Regions from separate parts of the Arthrobacter sp. Soil761 genome, predicted to be linked through region 1. Evidence: riboswitches for the same ligand, from Rfam matches in the RefSeq annotation. Region 1 holds a riboswitch; the other holds the start of a gene.

Region 1 (3,200 bases):
CGCCAAAGACGTCGGCAACCTGGGCGACGATGGCCACCGTCGTGGTTTCATCGAGGGCGATGCCTACGGTGTCGGCGTCGACGCTGCGCAGGTTGATGCCCCGCGCCTCGGCGTCGGCGATGATGCCAGCAGCCCGTCCGGGCACCCGGACCGTAAGGGTGTCGAAGAAGCTCGTGTGCAGCACCTCGACGCCGGCGGCCGCAAGCGAGGCCGCCAGGCTACGGGCGTGGCGGTGCGCCGTTTGGGCAATCGCCTTCAGGCCGTCGGGGCCGTGGTAAACGGCGTACATGGACGCAACGATGGCCAGCAGCGCCTGGGCGGTGCAGATGTTGGACGTGGCCTTCTCGCGGCGGATGTGCTGCTCGCGGGTCTGCAGGGCCAACCGGTAGGCAGGCGTGCCGGCGTCGTCCTTTGATACCCCAACCAGGCGGCCAGGCAAGGAACGCTCCAGGCCTTTGCGGACAGCCATGTAGGCGGCATGGGGGCCGCCGAAGAACAGCGGCACGCCAAAACGCTGGGCTGAGCCGACGGCAATGTCCGCGCCCTGCTCGCCCGGAGGTGTGATCAGTGTCAGGGCCAGCAGGTCCGCAGCGACCGTGACCAGCGCGCCCCGGTCCTTCGCTGCAGAGATCACCGCGGACTGGTCCCAGACGCGGCCGGAAGCGCCGGGCTGCTGCAGCACGATCCCGTTGATGTCGCCGTCGGGCAGGCCCTTGGACAGGTCGGCGACCTCCACCTCGAAGCCGAGCGCCTCCGCCCGGCCCAGCACTATGGCGATGGTCTGCGGCAGCACGTCGATGTCCAGGACGGTCTTGCCGTCTGCCGCGGGCTTGGTCTTGTTGGCGCGGCGCATCAGCAGCACGGCCTCGGCCACCGCCGTTGCTTCATCCAGCAGCGAAGCGTTGGCGATGGGCAGGCCCACAAGGTCCTGCACCATGGTCTGGAAGTTCAGCAGCGCCTCAAGCCGGCCCTGCGAAATCTCCGGCTGGTAGGGCGTGTAGGCGGTGTACCAGGCCGGGGATTCCAGGATGTTGCGGCGGATCACCGGCGGAGTCACGGTGTCGTAGTAGCCCTGGCCGATCAGCTGCACCGCCGTCTTGTTCTTGGCGGCAAGCTTCCGCAGTTCCGTGAGGACTTCAACCTCACTGAGGGCGTCCTGCAGGCGAAGGGCGGTGTCCTGGCGGATGACCTTGGGAACCGCGGTGTCCACAAGGGAATCGACCGAGTCGTAGCCTACGGCTTTGAGCATGGTGTCGACGTCGGCCTGGCGGCGCGCGCCGATATGGCGGTCTACGAAAGTGGTGGAGGCTGGGGTAACCGACACGAAGGAACTCCATTTACTCAGGCGGCGAAGGGTACGCCACAGCTATTCGGGTTCCTCCCCGCTCTGTATTGGACCTGAGAGTTTCCGCGTTCCCTGCCTGGGCAGGACCCGCTTGCACCGTCGGTGAGCACAACAGTCCCTACCTCTCCAAAAGAGAATAAGACTGCCTGCTGCTTTCCAGAGGTGCCTCGCCGCGGCGGTACGGGGGCCTGCGAGATTCCTGGGGAGGATTTGCTCCTACGGCGCCTGCCTGTACTTCCGGCAGAACTCTCCCGCCGCAGATCAAAGGCTATTCATTTGTTGGATCATGAAGACCGGTGACAGCCCTCACAACTTTCTATTGTCCTACGCGGCAACCCCTCCCGGCAAATGACGGAGCTACCTGCGGAGCCGTTCCAGCGCGGCCAGGAGTTCCTCCACGTCAGCGGCCGCTCCCCCGGCCGGCGCAGGGGCCACGGACAGCATGGCGTTGAAGTACAGGCCGTCCCCCATATAGAGGACTGCCTTGGCCAGCCCAGGTCCCACATCCGCAGCAATTTCGTCCAGCCAGCGCTGCTGGATGGCCGCGAAGCGGCGCCGCGTCTCCTCGTGGGCCACCTCTGCAAGCCGGGTGGCGGCCACGATGGCACGGTCCAAAGGGGTATCCGCCCAGACCGAGGAACGGATGAAGTAGGCCGCGGCGCCTTCAGCTGCCGACGCCATGGCATCGGCATCCTCGCCCGCCAGGCCCTCCAGGCGGTCAAGCAACACGGCAATCAGGGCTTCCTTGTTGGGAAAGTGGTAGAGGAGGCCGCCTTTGGATACGCCGGCCTTGCGCGCCACGGCATCGAGGGTGGCCGCCCGCTCACCCACTTCAATCAGCAGGGACTCGAAGGCGTCAAGGACCGCGTCACGGGCAACAGGCTTTCGGGGCATGCCCTCCATCATGCCCTCCCCCGTGCAGGAATAAGGAAAACCATCGCATTTTTAAACTATACCGTCCGGACGGTATAGTTATCTCATGACCACTTCCATCGAGAGTTCGGCAACCGGGCAGGCAAGCAGCACTTCCGTGCGTCCTCCGTGGCGCGACTGGCTGGCGATGGGGCTCCTGATGTTTCCCGTGCTGCTGGTGGCGGTGGACAACACCGCACTGACGTTCGCGCTGCCGGCCATCGCCCGGGCCCTGGAACCCACGGGCGTGCAGCTGCTGTGGATCGTTGACGCCTACCCCCTGGTGCTGGCCGGGCTGCTGGTATCAATGGGAAGCCTCGGCGACCGGATTGGGCGGCGGAGGCTGCTCACCCTTGGCAGCATCGGCTTTGCCGCGCTGTCCGTTGCGACGGCTTTTGCACCCGCGCCGGAATGGCTCATCGCCGGCCGCGCCGCCCTGGGATTCTTCGGCGCCATGCTGATGCCGTCCACCTTGTCGCTGATCCGCAACATTTTCCCCGAGCCCAATCGCCGCAGGCTGGCCGTCGCCATCTGGGCCGCCGGATTCTCCGGCGGCGCGGCCCTGGGTCCGATCTTCGGCGGCTGGCTGGTGGAGCACTTCTGGTGGGGTGCCGTCTTCCTGGTGGCGGTCCCCCTCATGCTCCCCCTGCTGGCGTTTGGACCGGCCCTCATCCCGGAATCGAAGGATCCGGCACCCGGCAAGGTGGACATCCCCAGCATCCTGCTCTCCATGCTGGTCATGGTGCCCGTTGTCTACGGGATCAAGGCAGTTGCCACCGAAGGTCCAGGGGCGGCAGGTCTGGGCGCCATCGCCTTCGGCCTGGCCATGGGGGCGGTGTTCGTGCAGCGGCAGCAGCGGCTGGCGCACCCCCTGCTGGACATGTCCCTGTTCCGGAACAGGGTGTTCAGCATGGCCATCAGCGCCAACATCCTTGCCCTGTTC
Region 2 (3,200 bases), on a different contig from region 1:
GGGGATTCCAGGATGTTGCGGCGGATCACCGGTGGAGTCACGGTGTCGTAGTAGCCCTGGCCGATCATCTGGACTGCCGTCTTGTTCTTGGCGGCAAGCTTCCGCAGTTCCGTGAGGACTTCAACCTCGCTGAGGGCGTCGGTCAGCTTGAGCGCAGTTTCCTGGCGGATGGGCGCGGGGACGGCCACGTCAACCAGGCCATCCAGGCTGTCGTAGCCGATGGCCTTGAGCATGGTGTCGATGTCGGCCTGGCGGCGCGCGCCGATATGGCGGTCAACAAACGATGTTGGATGCGAATGAATCGTCATGAGGAACTCCAGATCTGGCCGGCCGAAGGTGGCACGGCGTGGGATGGGTTCCTCCCCGCTCTGTATTGGACCTGAGAGATTCCGCGTTGCCTGCTGTTGGCAGGGGACCGCTTGCACCGTCGGTGAACCAGGCAGAAGCCTGATTGCTTTCCAGAGTCGCCTCGCCGTGACGGTACGGGGGCCTGAGAGATTCCTGGGGAGGATTTGCTCCTACGGCGCCTGACCGGTGTTTCGCCGGGAGGACTCTCCCGTCACAGCTCGAAAGGCTTATTCAAATGTGGGTGATTCGGCTCACAAGGTACCGGGATAGACCCGTCCGTGGCAAATCGGGCGGCTTCCGTGCGGGGCTCGAGGGGCACGTGACGCCGTTCTTCCCCGCTTGTGTCGGGAGGGGTTTGACATTCGATCGTGACGGACACCACACTGAACCCCGGGAATGGCGCCGCCGGTGGCTGGCTCAGCGTATCCGGAGCAGCCCACCAGTCGGTGCCTGTCCCATTGCATGACCGGCCGTGGCCCAAAAAGCCTGCGGCTTCCAACTGAATACGCCTTCGACCTGCGGCGGGAGAGCCCTGCCGGGTACATCCAGCAGGCGCCGTAGGAGCAAACCCTCCCCAGGAAACTCTCAGGCCCACGTACCGCCGCGGACAGGCAACTCTGGAAAGCAGCCGGGCATGACCCTGGCTCACCGGCGGTGCAAGCGGCTTTTGCTGCGGAAACTCTCAGGTCCACTACAGAGCGGGGAGGAACCAAATCTTTTGCGGCACCCAAAAGCCGCTTTATCGATGGAGTTCCTCATGGCGATTCATCCCCCCACGTCCAACGGCGAACCAGCCCGCAGCCAAGGCGCTGCCACGGCAGCCCGCAGCGAGCCTCCCCACCTGGAGCGGCAGCTCACCAACCGGCATATCCAGCTCATCGCCATCGGCGGCGCGATCGGCACGGGCCTGTTCATGGGTTCCGGCAAGACCATCTCCGCGGCCGGCCCATCCGTGATCTTCGTATACATGATCATCGGCTTTATGCTTTTCTTCGTCATGCGGGCCATGGGTGAACTGCTGCTCAGCAACCTGAACTACAAGTCCTTCAGTGATTTCGCCGCCGATCTCCTGGGGCCGTGGGCCGGATTCTTCACCGGCTGGACGTACTGGTTCTGCTGGGTGATCACCGGAATCGCGGACGTCATCGCCATTGCAGGGTACTCAAAGGAACTTTGGCCGGCGCTGCCACTTTGGATCCCGGGCCTGGCCACGGTGGGCATCCTGCTCCTGCTGAACCTCGCCACCGTCAAGGCGTTCGGCGAGACCGAGTTCTGGTTCGCCCTCATCAAGATCGTCGCCATCGCAGCCCTGATCATCGTGGGACTCTTCATGATCTTCACCGGTTTCCAGAGCGACGCGGGCACCGCAAGCTTCACCAACCTGTGGAGCCATGGCGGGTTCTTCCCCAATGAGTTCATGGGCTTCGTGGCCGGATTCCAGATCGCAGTCTTCGCCTTCGTAGGCATCGAACTGGTGGGAACCACCGCCGCCGAGGCCAAGAACCCCGAGCGCACGCTGCCCAAGGCCATCAACGCCATCCCCGTCCGCGTGCTGCTCTTCTATGTCGGTGCGCTGGTCATCCTGATGGCGGTCACCCCGTGGACCCAGTTCGCCGCCGGCCGCAGCCCCTTTATCGGTATGTTCTCCCTGGCCGGCCTCGGCGCCGCGGCCACGGTGGTCAACCTGGTGGTCCTGACTTCGGCGATGTCCTCCGCGAACTCCGGCATCTACTCCACGTCCCGCATGGTCTTCGGCCTGGCCCAGGAAGGCGACGCCCCCGGTATCTTCAGCCGGCTCTCCACGAGGAAGGTGCCCAGCAACGCGCTGTTCCTGTCCTGCGTCCTGCTGCTGTCCGGCGTCGTACTCATGTATGCCGGCCAGGATGTTGGCATGGCCTTTGAAATGGTGACTACCGTGTCTGCGGTCTGCTTCGTCTTCGTCTGGTCGATCATCCTCGCCAGCTACATCTCCTTCCGGCGCCGCCGGCCGCACCTGCATGCGGCGTCGAAGTTCAAGATGCCCGGTGGCATTCCCGCCGTGTGGGTGGTGTACGCATTCTTCGCCTTCGTCCTTTGGGCCCTTACCACCCAGCCCGACACTCTCGTTGCACTGCTGGTAACCCCTATCTGGTTCGTCATCCTGGGCGTGGCTTGGGCCATCCTGCGGCGCCGTCCCGCCCACCTGGCCCGCTTCGAGGTCTTCCGTGCCGAGCTTCAGGCAGACCAGGCCACTGCCGCGCGCAGCGGCGGCCAGGACGCCGGGGCGGCGGGGCGCGAGGTCCAGCAGGCCGGGAAGTAGCGTCCGACGGCGGGTTGCAGCGGCGGCGGTGAGGTGCAGGTACCGCATCCTGCCGCCGCAGCCCGCCGGACGAAGCCACGGCCCGGAAGTTAAGCATGCTTAGTGTCTATCCACATAGGATGGAAAGGCACGGCAGCCTAGCCGCTGCAGGTCGATTTGAATGAAGGTGACCATGGCCCGGCGCAGCAACCCCGCAGTACGCATCGCACAGGAAACCGCCCACAACGCAATGTTTGACGCCGAGGGCAAGCCCAAGCCCGGCGTCCACAACATGCTCCTGAAAGCAGTGCAGATCCAGCGGCCCCTGGTGGTTGGCTACATCCGCAGGCTCCAGAAGAGGCATCCGCGGGCGACGGCCGCGCAGCTGGCGGACATTGCAGAGCGCGACTACCTGCGGGCTGTTGCCGGAGGGGGAGCCCTGGTGGGTGCCACCGCCGTCGTCCCCGGCGTTGGAACCGTGGCGTCGCTGGGACTTTCCGCAGCCGCCACCGTTGGCTTCCTGGAAGCCACAGCCCTGTACGCAACATCGCTGGCTGAACTGCACGGCATCCGT

Evidence for each region. A riboswitch is a leader RNA that binds a small molecule or an ion and turns the genes downstream of it on or off. The one in region 1 is predicted to bind glycine.
Region 2: another riboswitch for glycine. It lies ahead of cycA (D-serine/D-alanine/glycine transporter); the one in region 1 lies ahead of ASG79_RS11775 (glycine dehydrogenase (aminomethyl-transferring)).

Annotation. Positions count from the first base shown of each region.
Region 1 covers NZ_LMSF01000017.1:29,648-32,847, reverse strand. Annotated here, with positions in the region: partial or broken gene ASG79_RS11775 (glycine dehydrogenase (aminomethyl-transferring)) at 1-1,324, opposite strand, end outside; glycine riboswitch at 1,378-1,485, opposite strand; glycine riboswitch at 1,512-1,609, opposite strand; gene ASG79_RS11770 (TetR/AcrR family transcriptional regulator) at 1,703-2,239, opposite strand; gene ASG79_RS11765 (MFS transporter) at 2,325-3,200, shown strand, end outside.
Region 2 covers NZ_LMSF01000008.1:93,083-96,282, reverse strand. Annotated here, with positions in the region: partial or broken gene ASG79_RS06990 (glycine dehydrogenase (aminomethyl-transferring)) at 1-308, opposite strand, end outside; glycine riboswitch at 469-569, opposite strand; glycine riboswitch at 861-959, shown strand; gene cycA (D-serine/D-alanine/glycine transporter) at 1,106-2,647, shown strand; gene ASG79_RS06980 (hypothetical protein) at 2,820-3,200, shown strand, end outside.